DNA from 4 places in the Clostridium budayi genome. Region 4 is predicted to be linked to each of the others. Evidence: riboswitches for the same ligand, from Rfam matches in the RefSeq annotation. Region 4 holds a riboswitch; each other region holds the start of a gene.
The links. Region 4 has a riboswitch for S-adenosylmethionine ahead of metK (methionine adenosyltransferase). Riboswitches for the same ligand answer to the same signal wherever they lie in the genome.
Positions count from the first base shown of each region.

Region 1: another riboswitch for S-adenosylmethionine. It lies ahead of ACZ5TJ_RS11825 (methionine ABC transporter ATP-binding protein); the one in region 4 lies ahead of metK (methionine adenosyltransferase).
Region 2: another riboswitch for S-adenosylmethionine. It lies ahead of ACZ5TJ_RS13660 (5-formyltetrahydrofolate cyclo-ligase); the one in region 4 lies ahead of metK (methionine adenosyltransferase).
Region 3: another riboswitch for S-adenosylmethionine. It lies ahead of metF (methylenetetrahydrofolate reductase [NAD(P)H]); the one in region 4 lies ahead of metK (methionine adenosyltransferase).

Region 1 is NZ_AP042456.1:2,463,327-2,466,898, reverse strand. It holds gene ACZ5TJ_RS11835 (RidA family protein) at 108-485, shown strand; gene ACZ5TJ_RS11830 (DUF503 domain-containing protein) at 687-974, shown strand; SAM riboswitch class I at 1,233-1,377, shown strand; gene ACZ5TJ_RS11825 (methionine ABC transporter ATP-binding protein) at 1,468-2,430, shown strand; gene ACZ5TJ_RS11820 (methionine ABC transporter permease) at 2,431-3,069, shown strand; gene ACZ5TJ_RS11815 (MetQ/NlpA family ABC transporter substrate-binding protein) at 3,116-3,572, shown strand, end outside.
Region 2 is NZ_AP042456.1:2,823,016-2,826,587, reverse strand. It holds gene glmS (glutamine--fructose-6-phosphate transaminase (isomerizing)) at 1-56, shown strand, start outside; gene ACZ5TJ_RS13670 (hypothetical protein) at 147-320, shown strand; gene ACZ5TJ_RS13665 (hypothetical protein) at 664-1,743, shown strand; SAM riboswitch class I at 1,754-1,875, shown strand; gene ACZ5TJ_RS13660 (5-formyltetrahydrofolate cyclo-ligase) at 1,961-2,524, shown strand; gene ACZ5TJ_RS13655 (O-acetylhomoserine aminocarboxypropyltransferase/cysteine synthase family protein) at 2,555-3,572, shown strand, end outside.
Region 3 is NZ_AP042456.1:2,331,710-2,335,281, reverse strand. It holds gene ACZ5TJ_RS11200 (MraY family glycosyltransferase) at 1-745, shown strand, start outside; gene ACZ5TJ_RS11195 (GNAT family N-acetyltransferase) at 857-1,396, shown strand; SAM riboswitch class I at 1,451-1,536, shown strand; gene metF (methylenetetrahydrofolate reductase [NAD(P)H]) at 1,604-2,491, shown strand; gene ACZ5TJ_RS11185 (S-ribosylhomocysteine lyase) at 2,488-2,946, shown strand; gene ACZ5TJ_RS11180 (methionine synthase) at 2,933-3,572, shown strand, end outside.
Region 4 is NZ_AP042456.1:2,633,633-2,637,204, forward strand. It holds gene ACZ5TJ_RS12645 (TPM domain-containing protein) at 1-398, shown strand, start outside; gene metK (methionine adenosyltransferase) at 433-1,608, opposite strand; SAM riboswitch class I at 1,685-1,796, opposite strand; tRNA gene ACZ5TJ_RS12655 (tRNA-Tyr) at 2,098-2,183, opposite strand; tRNA gene ACZ5TJ_RS12660 (tRNA-Thr) at 2,189-2,264, opposite strand; tRNA gene ACZ5TJ_RS12665 (tRNA-Val) at 2,300-2,375, opposite strand; tRNA gene ACZ5TJ_RS12670 (tRNA-Tyr) at 2,381-2,466, opposite strand; tRNA gene ACZ5TJ_RS12675 (tRNA-Thr) at 2,472-2,547, opposite strand; tRNA gene ACZ5TJ_RS12680 (tRNA-Val) at 2,571-2,646, opposite strand; tRNA gene ACZ5TJ_RS12685 (tRNA-Tyr) at 2,653-2,738, opposite strand; gene ACZ5TJ_RS12690 (hypothetical protein) at 2,911-3,516, opposite strand.

The DNA.
Region 1 (3,572 bases), 170 kb from region 4:
ATAACATTTTCATAAAAAAGGAAAATAATAAATTATAAAAATATTTAGACATTTGTAGAAAAAAATTCTATAATGAAAATGGAAGATATAAAAGGAGGGAATTTACTATGGTAAAAACAGTAATCAATACAAAAAATGCGCCAGAAGCATTAGGACCATATTCACAAGCTATCAAGATTGGAGATATGATTTTTACATCAGGACAAATTCCAATAAACCCTGAAACAAAAGAACTAGTTACTGAAATTAAGAAGGCAACTAAACAAAGTCTAACAAACATTAAAAACATATTAGAAGAAGCTGGAACAAGTATGGATAAGGTTGTTAAAACTACTGTATTCGTTAAAGATTTAAACGATTTTGCAGCAGTTAATGAAGTTTATGCTACTTTCTTTGAGGGGAAACCACCAGCAAGAAGTTGTGTTCAAGTGGCTAAACTACCACTAGATGCTCCAGTTGAAATTGAAGTAATTGCAACTATGTAATTATTTGTTTTACAATTTTAATTATATGTTAAGATAGTGAAAAAGCCTAAGAATTTAAAATGAATTCTTAGGCTTTTTCACTATAGATTAATTAAAGAAATAAATTAAAGTTAATATGATTTATATAAATAAAAATATGGAATATTATAAGAATATAGAGCATATATTAAATACAAATTATGTAAAGCTTGAGGTGGGAAAATGTACATATTACTTATGAAAATAACAATAAGAAGTGAATGGGTTAATTCTTTAAAAGAAAAAAGAATGATAGTTAGAAGCATAAGTCAAAGGCTTAAAAATAAATTTAATATTTCCCTTGGTGAAGTAGATAATATGGATAATCATAAGTTAATTACAATAGGACTTTCATCAATTTGTGGAAATAATAAAATAGCAGATAGTATGAAGGAGAAAATATTAGAATTTATAGATGATAATGCTGAGGGAGAAATTATAGATATTTTATGGGACGTAGAGAAATTTTAATATTTACTAAAATATGATGAACAATAAGTATCAGTTATACATAGATTAATGATAAATAACACATTAGAAAGGCAGATGCTTTATAAGACTAAAGATATAAAATTATATTATTTTTAAAAACTAATATAAAAAATTATTATATAAAAATTTTTTATAAAAGGTTATTGACAAAGTATTAAAAACATAATATATTATATATAAGTAGTTTATGGATAAAATTTCAAATTAAATTATTTATTTACAAAATAAAATATCGAATTCTTATCAAGAGTGGTGGAGGGACTGGCCCTATGAAGCCCAGCAACCTGCTAAATTAATAGCAAGGTTTAAATATATTTTATATTTAAATTGTTATTTTAGTGTGGTGCTAAATCCTGCAGATTTAATATCTGATAGATAAGGGAATACATTAATAGGGCAAGGAACGTTTCATGCACTAGAGATTTATTCTCTAGTGCATTTTTTATTTTCTAAAAAAGGGGGCTTTAAGTATATGATAAAGGTTAAAAATTTAAAAAAGAAATTTGGGGAGATAGAAGTTTTAAAAGATATATCCTTAGAAGTTAAAAAAGGAGAGATATACGGAATAATAGGTCATAGTGGAGCTGGTAAATCAACGCTTTTAAGATGTTTAAATGGATTAGAAAGCTATGATACAGGAAGTATTTTAATAAAGGATAAGGAAATTAAGGATTTAAACAAACTAGAAATAAGAGAACTTAGAAAAGATATCGGAATGATATTTCAAAATTTTAACTTATTAGAAAGAAAAAATGTGTATGAAAATATAGCACTTCCATTAGAACTTTGGGGATATAAAAAAGAACAAGTTAAGGAGAGGGTTTTAGAATTACTAAAGCTTGTAGATTTAGAAAATAAAATTAAAAGTATGCCGTCAGAATTAAGTGGTGGTCAAAAGCAAAGAGTTGCAATTGCAAGAGCATTAGCATTAAAACCAAGTATACTGTTTTGTGATGAAGCTACCTCAGCATTAGATCCTAAAACAACTAAGGACATACTATCATTAATTTTAAAAATAAATAAAGAAATTGGGATAACTATAGTAATGGTAACTCACCAAATGGAGGTGGTAAAAGAAGTTTGTGAAAAAATAACACTTTTAGAAGGGGGAAAAATTAAAGCACAAGGCAGGGCTGAAGAATTATTTTTAAAGCCAGGAGTTTCGCTTAAAAAATTCCTTGGAGAAAATGATATAGACCTATTACCAGAGAGCGGAATAAATATAAAAATATTTTTCCCAAAAGATTCATCAGAAAATGCACTTATAACTAAAATGGCAAGAGACACAAATGTAGATTTTTCAATAGTATGGGGCAAGCTAGAAAGGTTTAGAGAAAGTGTTCTAGGAAATTTAGTTATAAATATAAATGATGAAGACAAAGATATTATATTTAATTATCTAAAAGAAAAAAATGTTCAGTGGGAGGTATTATAAATGTTTGAAGAAATATTAAAAGCTACGTGGGAAACAGGATATATGGTTTTTTTATCAACATTTTTTGCTCTTATAGTTGGATTCATTATTGCAATAGCTTTAACTTTAACAGCTAAAGATGGATTAAAACCAAACAAAGGAATATATAGTGTACTAGATTTTATAGTTAATATATTAAGAAGCTTTCCATTTGTAATACTTATGGTTGCAGTATTCCCACTAAGCAGAATAATAGTTGGAACAACTGTTGGAAAAGAAGCAATGATAGTTCCATTAACTATAGCAACAGCACCTTTTATTGCACGAATTATAGAAAGTGCATTAAGAGAGGTGGACAAAGGAGTTGTAGAAGCTGCAAAATCTTTTGGTGCATCAGATAGTCAAATAATATTTAAAGTTATGCTTAAAGAAGCAGTACCATCAATAGTTTCAGGATTAACTTTAACTATAATTAGTGTAATTGGATATTCAGCAATGGCAGGGGCAATAGGTGCAGGTGGACTTGGAGATGTTGCTATAAGATATGGTTATCATAGATACCAAACAGATTACATGATTGTAACAGTAATATTATTAATAATTATAGTTCAGGGGCTACAAAGTCTAGGAAATTATTTTTATAAAAGACTTTCAAAATAATAAGTATAAAAGCAATAAGTGAAAAAATAAAAAGGGGGATTTTAATATGAAAAAAAGAACAATAATATCATCAATATTAGTAGGAGTATTATCATTAGCGTTAGTAGGTTGTGGTGGAAATAGTAAAGGGGACGATAAGACTATAACAATAGGTGTTACACCAGTTCCTCATAAAGAAATTGTAGAACATATAAAACCTAAATTAGAGGAAAAGGGATATAAGCTTGAAATAAAAGAATTTACTGATTATGTAACTCCAAATAAAGCATTATCAGAAGGAAGCTTAGATGCAAACTTCTTCCAACACATTCCATATTTGAATGAACAAAATAAATCAGAAAATTTAGGATTAACATATACAGCTAAAGTACATTTAGAGCCACTTGGTTTATACTCAAAGAAATTAAAAAATATAAATGAGTTAAAAGACGGAGCTACTATAGCAATACCAAACGATCCTTCAAACGAAGCAAGGGCATTAAGACTTCTAGAAGCAAATGGTA
Region 2 (3,572 bases), 190 kb from region 4:
AGGGATTTGATATAGACAAGCCTAGAAACTTAGCTAAATCTGTAACTGTTGAATAAGATTAATTATTTTGGAAAGTATTGAATAATAATCCCCTATAATTAGAGGGTATATGGTATCAGAAAGAAAAGTTAAAAGGAGAGAAATTTATGAAGGAAGAAATAATAGGATTATTAAATGAATACAAAGAAACTGAAAAGTGTTTAAATATGGGGTTAGAATGGCTACCAGATAACGATTTTGCAAAAGCAAAACTAGAAGTTATTAAGGTTATAATTGAAGATCTTGAAAACTTACGTGATAAGGTAGTTGATAAAATATAAATGTTAATTATGTGCACTCTTAATAAAAGAGTGCACTTTTTTATTTTAGAAAGATAATATATGTATTAGCTAATATATAATAAAATAAGTAAAATAATTTTAATTAGCATTATTTTCGTTTTTAAAAATATTAATATTTATATATTAGAAGTAGTAATTATGTTTGTATTTATACTATTAGTTGTAAGAATAATATATCAAGTAAAAAGGGTGGAAAATAGAAGTGTATAAACGAAAAATTTATAATAAATTAAAATATATTGTAAATTTTACCACATTGATATAAAATAGTAGTATGTGACATAACTATGGGAATAATATGAATTTGTGAGGGGTGCAAGGTATGCAAAACATTCAAGATATGTTAAATAAGCTTGAACTTATGTTAGTAGGTTTAAAGCAGATGAAGATTAATATTGTATTTACGTGGTTTCCAAAAATGAATAAAGACGAAGTCTTAAAAGCTATATCTGAATCACCAAAATTTAAAATAGAAGGTGATGTTGTATCTTTAAAGAGTGAAACTGAAATTTATGAAGAAGAACTACAAAAAGATATACTTAAAGAATTAATGGATGATGAAGATCAAGTAGAAGATATATTAGATTATGATGATGATATAGAACTTTTAGAAGTTTCTATTGATGAAGATAATATAGTAGAAATAGATATGTCAAAAGATATAATAGAAGATATAGAAGTTTCAGAAGAAGATGAAGATGTTACTCTTCAAAGTAAAGATATAGATAATATATGGGCTAATGTTCAAGAATTAGCAAAAGAAGTTTCAGGAGAAAGCACTACTGGAAACGAAGGAGACAGCGACTTAGAATTAAATAATAATTCTATAGAAAATGTTTCTGTAGCTACAGAAATAAATGAGTTAGAAAAAGATGTTAATGAAGTAGAAAAAATAGTAGAGAAAACTGTTGTAGTTAAGGATACTTCAGAGTTAAAGGGATCTGATATTGAATATAGTGAATTAATTAGATTAATTTCAGAATATAATCATGAAGTTCAGCATAAGATAGAAACTACAGATGAAAATAAATATGAAAATAAAGAGAAAGCTATAATTAAGTTCTATGAGAATAAGTATATAGTAAAGGTTAAAGAAAATAATACTGATATAAATGCAAATATATTCTCATTAATTCATAAGAAAAAAGGAATGGAAGTTGCATACTTAGTTGTTAGTGAAACTTTAGATTCTAAAATACTTAACTTTATGCTAGAAAATTATGAAGATGAAGTAGTTTATTTCTGCCCAATACAAGGATGTGAAGTGGAATTTGAAGTAGATTTAAATGAATTCTATTTGAAAGAAACAAGCAAAATCTTTGATAAGTACTTAGAGCGTTATGTTATAACAGAAGAAAATGCATGCGTTATTAAAAAAGGTGAGATTGTTATAGGAAGATAAAATTAAATAAATCTTATTAAGAGTGGTGGAGGGACTGGCCCTATGAAACCCAGCAACCTATATTAAGAACTTATATTTAGTATTTAATATGTGGTGCTAAATCCTGCGGTTTGTTAAACTGATAGATAAGAGAATAAAGAATTTAGTGAATTAAGCACTAGAGATTTGTTCTCTAGTGCTTTAATTTTATATATAAACAAAGGGTGATGATTTAAATATGAAAAAAGAACTTAGAAAAGAGATAATAAAAAAGAGAGATGAGCTAGATTGCATGGAAAAAGCAATTAAAGATAAAAAAATAATAGAAAAGTTAAAAGATACTAAAGAATATAAAGAGGCAAAGGAATTTTTTATTTATATTGGATTTGGTTCTGAAATAAATACGAAAATATTAATAGAAGATGCACTTAAGGATGGAAAGGAAGTATATGTACCTAAGGTTATAAAAAAAGAGATGGTATTTATAAAAATCAACAGTTTAGAGAATTTAGTCACAAGTAGTTATGGAATATTAGAACCAATTGGGGATAAGAGTAACTTTAATGTTGATAATTTAGGTTTAATTGTAATGCCAGGATTAGCTTTTGATAAACAAGGGAATAGACTAGGATATGGTGGAGGATATTATGATAAATTTTTAAGCAGTAATAAAATTGATGCTAAGAAAATAGCATTAGCTTATGAATTTCAAGTATTAGATAAAGTTCCTAGTGAAGAACATGATATTAAAATAGATTCAATAATAACGGAGGATAAGAAGATAGAGATAAGTAATAAATAATAAATAATAAAAATTAAGGGGGCAAAATTTATGAAAAGAGAATTTAAAAAGGGAACTATATGCGTACAAGGAGGCTATAATCCAGGTAATGGAGAGCCTAGAGTACTTCCTATTTATCAAAGTACAACTTACAAGTATGATGATCCAGATTTTGTTGAAGGATTATTTAATCTTGAGAATGAAGGTCATCTTTATTCAAGAATATCTAATCCAACAGTTTCAGCATTAGAAGAAAAGTTTGCATTACTAGAAGGTGGAGTTGGGGCAGTTGCAACTTCTAGTGGACAGGCAGCAGCGTTGACTGCAATATTAAATATTTGTAAGGCTGGTGACCATATAGTTTCTGCATCAACATTGTATGGTGGAACTGTAAATCTATTTAAGGTTAATTTAAAGAAGATGGGGATTGATGTAACCTTCGTTGATCCTGATGATAGTGAAGATAATATTATTAAAGCGGCGAATGAAAATACAAAGATTATATATGGCGAAACTATAGGAAATCCAGGACTTAATATATTAGATTTTGATAAGTTTTCAAAAGTAGCAAAGAAATTAGATGTACCTTTTATAGTTGATAACACTGTAGCAACACCTATTCATTGCAATCCATTAAAATTAGGAGCAAATATTGTTATACACTCAACTTCAAAATATGCAGATGGTCATGCACAAGCATTAGGTGGAATTATTGTAGATGGTGGAAACTTTAATTGGGATAATGGTAAATTTAATGAATTTGTAGAGCCAGATCCAAGTTATCATGGATTAAGCTATGTAAAGACATTTAAAGAAGCTGCTTATATAACAAAATTAAGAGTAACACTTATAAGAGATTTAGGAGGAATTCAAACTCCGTTTAATGCATATTTAACAAATCTAGGATTAGAAACGTTAGAACTTAGAATGGAAAGGCATTCAAAAAATGCATTAGATATAGCCAAGTGGCTTAGTAATCATCCAAAAATAACTTGGGTTAATTATCCTTACTTAGAAGGTAGTGCAGAGTATGAAAAGGCACAAAAATACCTAAATGGAGGAGCAAGTG
Region 3 (3,572 bases), 300 kb from region 4:
AATGTTTTGGGTATTTGTAGCATCGATTTTAATAGTATGTATAGGTCTTGTAGATGATTATTATAAATCAAAGGGAAAAGAATTCCCTATAATGCCAAGATTAATAATACAGATATTAGCAGCTATTATAGTTTTTAAAGCAGGGGTTTCCTTTAATGGGTTTACTAACATTTTTACAGGACAGTATATTGAGTTAAATGATTTTTTAAAGTTTGTTCTTAGTGTAACTTGGATATTTGGGGTTACAACTGTTATAAATTGGTCAGACGGAATGGATGGTTTAGCTGGAAGTATATCTCTTGTATCGTCAGGTACATTTTTTATTGCCGCAATTATATTAGGCCAAAGCTACTCAGCAACAGTTTCAATAATACTTGCTGGAGTTATTGGTGGATTTTTAGTTTATAATAAATATCCAGCTAGAGTATTCATGGGTGACTCAGGTGCAAACTTTTTAGGATTTATACTTAGTATAATCGCTTTAGATGGCGCATTTAAACAAGCAACTGTATTAAGTTTAGTAGCACCAGTATTAGCAATTGCTGTTCCTATATTTGATAATATCTTTGTTATACTAAAAAGATTTAATGAAGGAAAGCCAGTATATCAAGCTGATAGAAGTCAAATGCATTTTAGACTAGAGGAAAAGGGTCTTACTAAGCCACAAATTGTACATTTAATAGTTGGAATTAGTATCCTATGTGCATGTGCATCAATTTTATTAGTATTTTATAATCACCCGTAAAAGGGTCATAACATAAAAGAGTAAGCATTAGCTTACTCTTTTTTTATATTTTAATTGACTTATGATGCCTTAATTGGTAATATATAAAAAATAAATGAAGGGGGAATATTTATGTATAAAGGGAAAAAGGTATTACTTAGGTGTCATTGTGAGGAAGATATAGAAAAACTTTATGAGTTTATAAATGATTATGAAGTAAAAAAATTTCTAGATCTTGAAACAGTACTTCCATTAACAAAGTGGCAAGAAGAGGAATGGGTAAAAAGAAAAAGAGCTAATGATCAAACTTATGACTTTGCAATAGAAGATTTAGAAAGTGGAAATATAATCGGTGGATGTAGTATAAATGAGACTAGTATAAAAAATAGAAATTGTACAGTTGGAATTATGATTGGAGATAAAAATTATTGGGGAAAAGGCTATGGCTATGATGCATTAAAAACACTTATAGATTTTATTTTTAATGAATGTAATATGGAGAAAGTAAAGCTTAGTGTATATGAGTTTAACAGTAGAGCAATAGCTTGTTATAAAAAATTAGGATTTAAGGAAGAAGGAAGGTTAAAAAAGGAATTATATAGAGAAGGAAAGTACGCAGATGTAATATTAATGGCTGTATTTAAAGATGAATATTTTAATAATACAAAATAGAATATATTTACAAATAAAAGTGTTTAGTATATAATAAAATACAACAATTGGAAAAACTTATCAAGAGTGGCGGAGGGACTGGCCCTATGAAGCCCAGCAACCTATATAAAAATGTGGTGCTAATTCCAGATAGATAAGGATATAAATTTAAGATTACAGGTCTTAGGTATTATCCTAGGACCTTTTTTATTAATAAGGGGGCTTTTTATGAATATTAGAAAACTTTTTGATAGTAAAAGATTAATTTTATCTTTTGAGGTATTTCCACCTAAAAATACTTCACCTGTTAAAACAATTTATAAAGCTTTAAATGAGCTTAGCACTTTAAAACCAGATTTTATTAGTGTAACCTATGGGGCAGGTGGAAGCCTTATAAATAATAAGACTTCTGAAATTTCATCATTAATAAAAAACGTATACAACATAGAAGCGCTAGCACATTTAACATGTATATCTTCTAAGAAAGAAAATATAGATTATATTATGGAGAGATTAGAACTTGAAGGAATAACAAACATTCTTGCATTAAGAGGAGACAATAATGACAATGGAGCCGGTGAATATAAGTATGCAACAGATCTTATAAAATACGTAAATGAAAAAGAAAAGTTTAATATAATATCAGCATGTTATCCAGAAGGGCATATAGAAAATAAAGGTATTGAAGCTGAAATAATGAATATGAAAAGGAAAATTGAATCTGGAACATCGAGTTTTATATCTCAGTTATTTTTTGATAATAATATATACTATGATTTTTTAGATAAGGCAAAAGGTAGCGGTATTAATGTACCAATTCAAGCTGGAATTATGCCTGTTGTAAATAAGAAGCAAATAGATAGAATTACATCACTTTGTGGTGCAACTATACCATTAAAATTTAAAAAGATAATGGATAAGTATGAGTATGATAGTGAAGCTTTAAGAGAGGCTGGTATTGCTTATGCAATAGAACAAATAATAGATTTAGCATCTAGTGGGGTGGATGGAATTCATTTATACACAATGAATAACCCATATGTTGCAAGAAGGATTAAAGAAAATATAGAAGTAATAGTTAAATCAATAAATAATAAGGGGGAAACAATAGCATGAAAAAAGTTGAAAGTTTTGAATTAGATCATAGAAAAGTCAAAGCACCATATATAAGGAAATGTGGAAATCTTAAAGGTAATTTAGGAGATTCTATAAGTAAATTTGATATAAGATTTCTACAACCTAATAAAGAAGCGTTTGGAACAGCAGCTATGCATGCCTTAGAGCATCTTTTAGCTTATAATATAAGAGATTTCCTAGATGGAGTTATAGATATATCTCCAATGGGATGCAGAACAGGTTTTTATATGATTATTTGGGGAGATAGGGACCCTGCAGAAGTTAAAAGTGCAGTAGAAAAAGTTTTAGAGATTGTATTAAAGGCAACAGAAGTTCCAGCAAATAATGAAATTCAATGTGGTAATTATAAGGATCTTTCCCTTTTTGGAGCAAAGGAATATGCAAAAGAAATATTAGAGAAAGGTTTTTCATTAAATATTTATGGAGAAGACTAATATAGAAATAAATATTGATGAAAATGAAGTTTTTCGCTATTTAGGTTATAAAGGCCAAAAAATAGAAGAAGAACTTCTTCTAAAAATACAAGACACAATAGAAGAGGGAAAAAAGTTATTTGCACCAAAAATTATATATAAAGAATATCCTATAAATATTTTAGAAAATGGAGTAGAGGTTATTGGAACAACATTAGTTCTTGAAGGAAATGATATAAAAAAACTATTAATAGACTCAAATAGATGTATATTAATGGTTGCAACTATTGGAAATTATATTGAAAAGAAGATAAGATTATATGAGAGAATAGATCTTACAAGAGGTATGATATTAGATTCAGTTTCAACTACAGCAGTTGAAGATTTATGTGATAAAGTATGTGATTTTATAGAAAAAGATATTATAGAAAATTTTGAAGAGTTAACTTTTAGATATAGTCCAGGTTATGGGGATTTAAGCCTAAATATTCAGAAAAACTTTATTGAAGTTTTAGATGCCACAAGAAAAATTGGCGTTAATGTTTCAGAGCATATGCTATTATTTCCTAGGAAATCTGTTACGGCAATAGTTGGAATAAGAAAAAAACTAGGGAAAAAAATAAAAAAGAGTTGTATTAATTGTAAAA
Region 4 (3,572 bases):
CTATTGCAAAACCTAACTTTAAAAATAATGATTTTGGAAAAGGTCTTTCAGAAAGCTATAGTGCTTTTTCTGATACTATAGCTAAAGAATACGGTGTTACTTTAACTAAATCTTTAAATGTAGAAATTCCATCTAAGGATAAATCTTCTTATAGTTATACATTTATATTTATAGTATTAGTAATTTTATTTCTATACGATTTAATATTTAATAATGGAAGAATTTTCTCAACTATTTTAACATTTATCTTTTTAAACGGAGGAAGAAACCATAGAGGCGGAGGCCCTTCTGGAGGTGGAGGCTTCGGTGGATTTGGCGGAGGCTCTTCTGGTGGTGGAGGCTTCGGCGGTTTCGGCGGAGGTTCTTCCGGCGGTGGAGGTTCTTCTGGAGGATGGTAAAAAAAGGTGCTCTATTTAAGAGCACCTTTTATAATTACATGTATTTTTTGATTTCTTCTACTTTATCTAAGTTTTCCCATGGTAATTCAGCATCTGTTCTTCCGAAATGTCCATAAGCTGCTGTTTGTTTGTATATAGGTCTTCTAAGATCTAAGTCTCTTATTATAGCACCTGGTCTTAAATCGAATACCTTTTGTACTATTTCAACTATTTCTTCTTCTGATTTCTTTCCTGTTCCAAATGTATCTACTTGGATTGAAACTGGCTTTGCAACACCTATAGCATAAGCTAATTGTATTTCTAACTTATCAGCTATTCCTGCTGCAACTAAGTTCTTAGCAACCCATCTTGCTGCGTATGCTGCTGATCTATCAACCTTTGTTGGGTCTTTTCCTGAGAATGCTCCACCACCGTGTCTTCCCATTCCGCCGTAAGTATCAACGATGATCTTTCTTCCTGTTAATCCACTATCTCCTTGTGGTCCACCAACAACGAATCTTCCTGTTGGGTTTATGTAATACTTAGTATTTTCATCTAATAATTCAGCAGGTATTACATAATCAATAACATGTTTTCTTAAATCTGCTTGTATTTGTTCTAAAGTTACTTCTTCATCGTGTTGAGTTGAAATAACTATTGCATCTATTCTCTTTGGCTTGTCGTGTTCGTATTCAACTGTAACTTGAGTTTTTCCGTCTGGTCTTAAGTATTTTAAAGTACCATTCTTTCTTACTTCTGTAAGTCTTCTTGATAATCTGTGAGCCATTGCAATTGGAGCTGGCATAAATTCTTCTGTTTCATTTGTAGCGTATCCGAACATCATTCCTTGGTCTCCAGCACCTACTGCTTCAACATCATCTTTTTCACCTTGTCTTGATTCAAGAGCCTCGTCAACTCCCATAGCTATATCTGATGATTGTTCATCGATAGTTGTCATTACTGCACAAGTATCACAGTCAAATCCGTATTTAGCTCTATCATATCCGATTTCTCTTATTGTTTCTCTAACAACTTTTGGAATATCAACATAACAGTTAGTTGAGATTTCTCCCATAACCATTACCATACCTGTTGTTGTGCAAGTTTCACAAGCAACTCTAGCATGTGGATCCTTTTCTAAAATAGCATCTAATACTGAATCTGAGATTTGGTCACAGATTTTATCTGGATGTCCTTCAGTAACTGATTCTGATGTAAATAATCTTCTCATTCTTCTTCTCCTTATAATATATATTTTTTTAAATAAAAAAAACTCTTCGATAAGAAGAGAACTAGTTTCCTAATCTTTCTTATCTTGTAGATTACTCTACAGGAATTAGCACCACACTTTAATAATTAAATTATTTGTAGGTTGCTGGGTTTCAAAGGGCCATTTCCCTCCACCTCTCTTGATAAGAGTTATGTATTTATTTTTAAGTGAATTTCTTTGAAAATTGTAACACATAGAATTTAGCTAGTCAATACATTTTATTCATGTAAAATTCTTCTATATTTTATAAGTTCACAATTTTTTTCTCTCTATTTTTATTTAAATTTACCTATTAATTGCTATATTATTAGCTTTACCTATATAGTGTTTTTTTATAACATAATATTTTGTAAATATATAACTTAATATTTTATTGTTAATATTCACCACTTATTAAAATACTAAATATTTAGATAAATAAAAAAACATCAAGAATATTCTTGATGTTAATGGTGGTGGAGGAAGGATTCGAACCTTCGAAGTCAACTGACAACAGATTTACAGTCTGCCCCCTTTGGCCACTCGGGAACTCCACCTAAATTGGAGCTGATGATCGGACTTGAACCGATAACCTGCTGATTACAAGTCAGCTGCTCTGCCAATTGAGCCACATCAGCATATAAAGTTTTAATTATAAAATTCAAAAATGATATGGTGGGCACAACAGGGATCGAACCTGTGACCCCCTGCTTGTAAGGCAGGTGCTCTCCCAGCTGAGCTATGCGCCCATAAATGGTGGTGGAGGAAGGATTCGAACCTTCGAAGTCGACTGACAACAGATTTACAGTCTGCCCCCTTTGGCCACTCGGGAACTCCACCTAGTTTGGAGCTGATGATCGGACTTGAACCGATAACCTGCTGATTACAAGTCAGCTGCTCTGCCAATTGAGCCACATCAGCAATATATCATTTTTAAAATTTTATGGTGGGCACAACAGGGATCGAACCTGTGACCCCCTGCTTGTAAGGCAGGTGCTCTCCCAGCTGAGCTATGCGCCCATAAAATGGTGGTGGAGGAAGGATTCGAACCTTCGAAGTCAACTGACAACAGATTTACAGTCTGCCCCCTTTGGCCACTCGGGAACTCCACCAAAACTTTATTTTTTCTTGTCTGTTAGGCGTTTGCCCAACCGACAATAGTTAGTATATAGTCTCCTACCCTATATTTCAAATGACAAAACAGGTCAAATATGGAGATTATATTTTATATTCTACCTATATCTCTAAAATACTCCTATTTTTATCAATAAACATATTTTTATATTAGTTCATGCCTTCTAATAACTTTATATTTATATAAGGTGATAATATCTCCTTAATTTCTTTATAGTCTTCATCCGTAAGTCTACGTTTAATTATATTAAATGCCTCTGCTACTCCTTCTTTTCCATTCTTTTTTTCTAAACTTTCTTTTATTCTTTCAACATCAACTGCAGACATTTTGTTTGCTACTGATAATAATTTTGTCTTATCTTTAAATGATAATCTATCAAGTATCTCTTCTTTTTTTACTATAAATAAAGCTGCATTACTTTGAACTGCTTTGTTATCTTCCTTATTACTTGTATCTTTTTTTTGTGATTCTATATTTTTCTCTTCTTCATTTAATATTTTATTGCTACTTTCATCTTCTGAATTTAAACTTTGTGATGAATCATAATTATTCTCTTTATCTTCTTTATCCTCTTTAATATTTTCTTTATCATTAACTTTATCAGTAGTTTCTTTTTTATTATTTTTATTCTCATCTAAAACTATATTTTTATCTGCATTATTTCCTACATAACTATCTGGCTCCCAAATTACTATAAAATAAAATGATAATGATAATAAAATAGCTAAACAGCTAGTAATTACTATTTTTTTCATTAGCTCACCTCCTATATAAAAATACTTTCCACCATAAAAGATTTTTATTCAAGAAA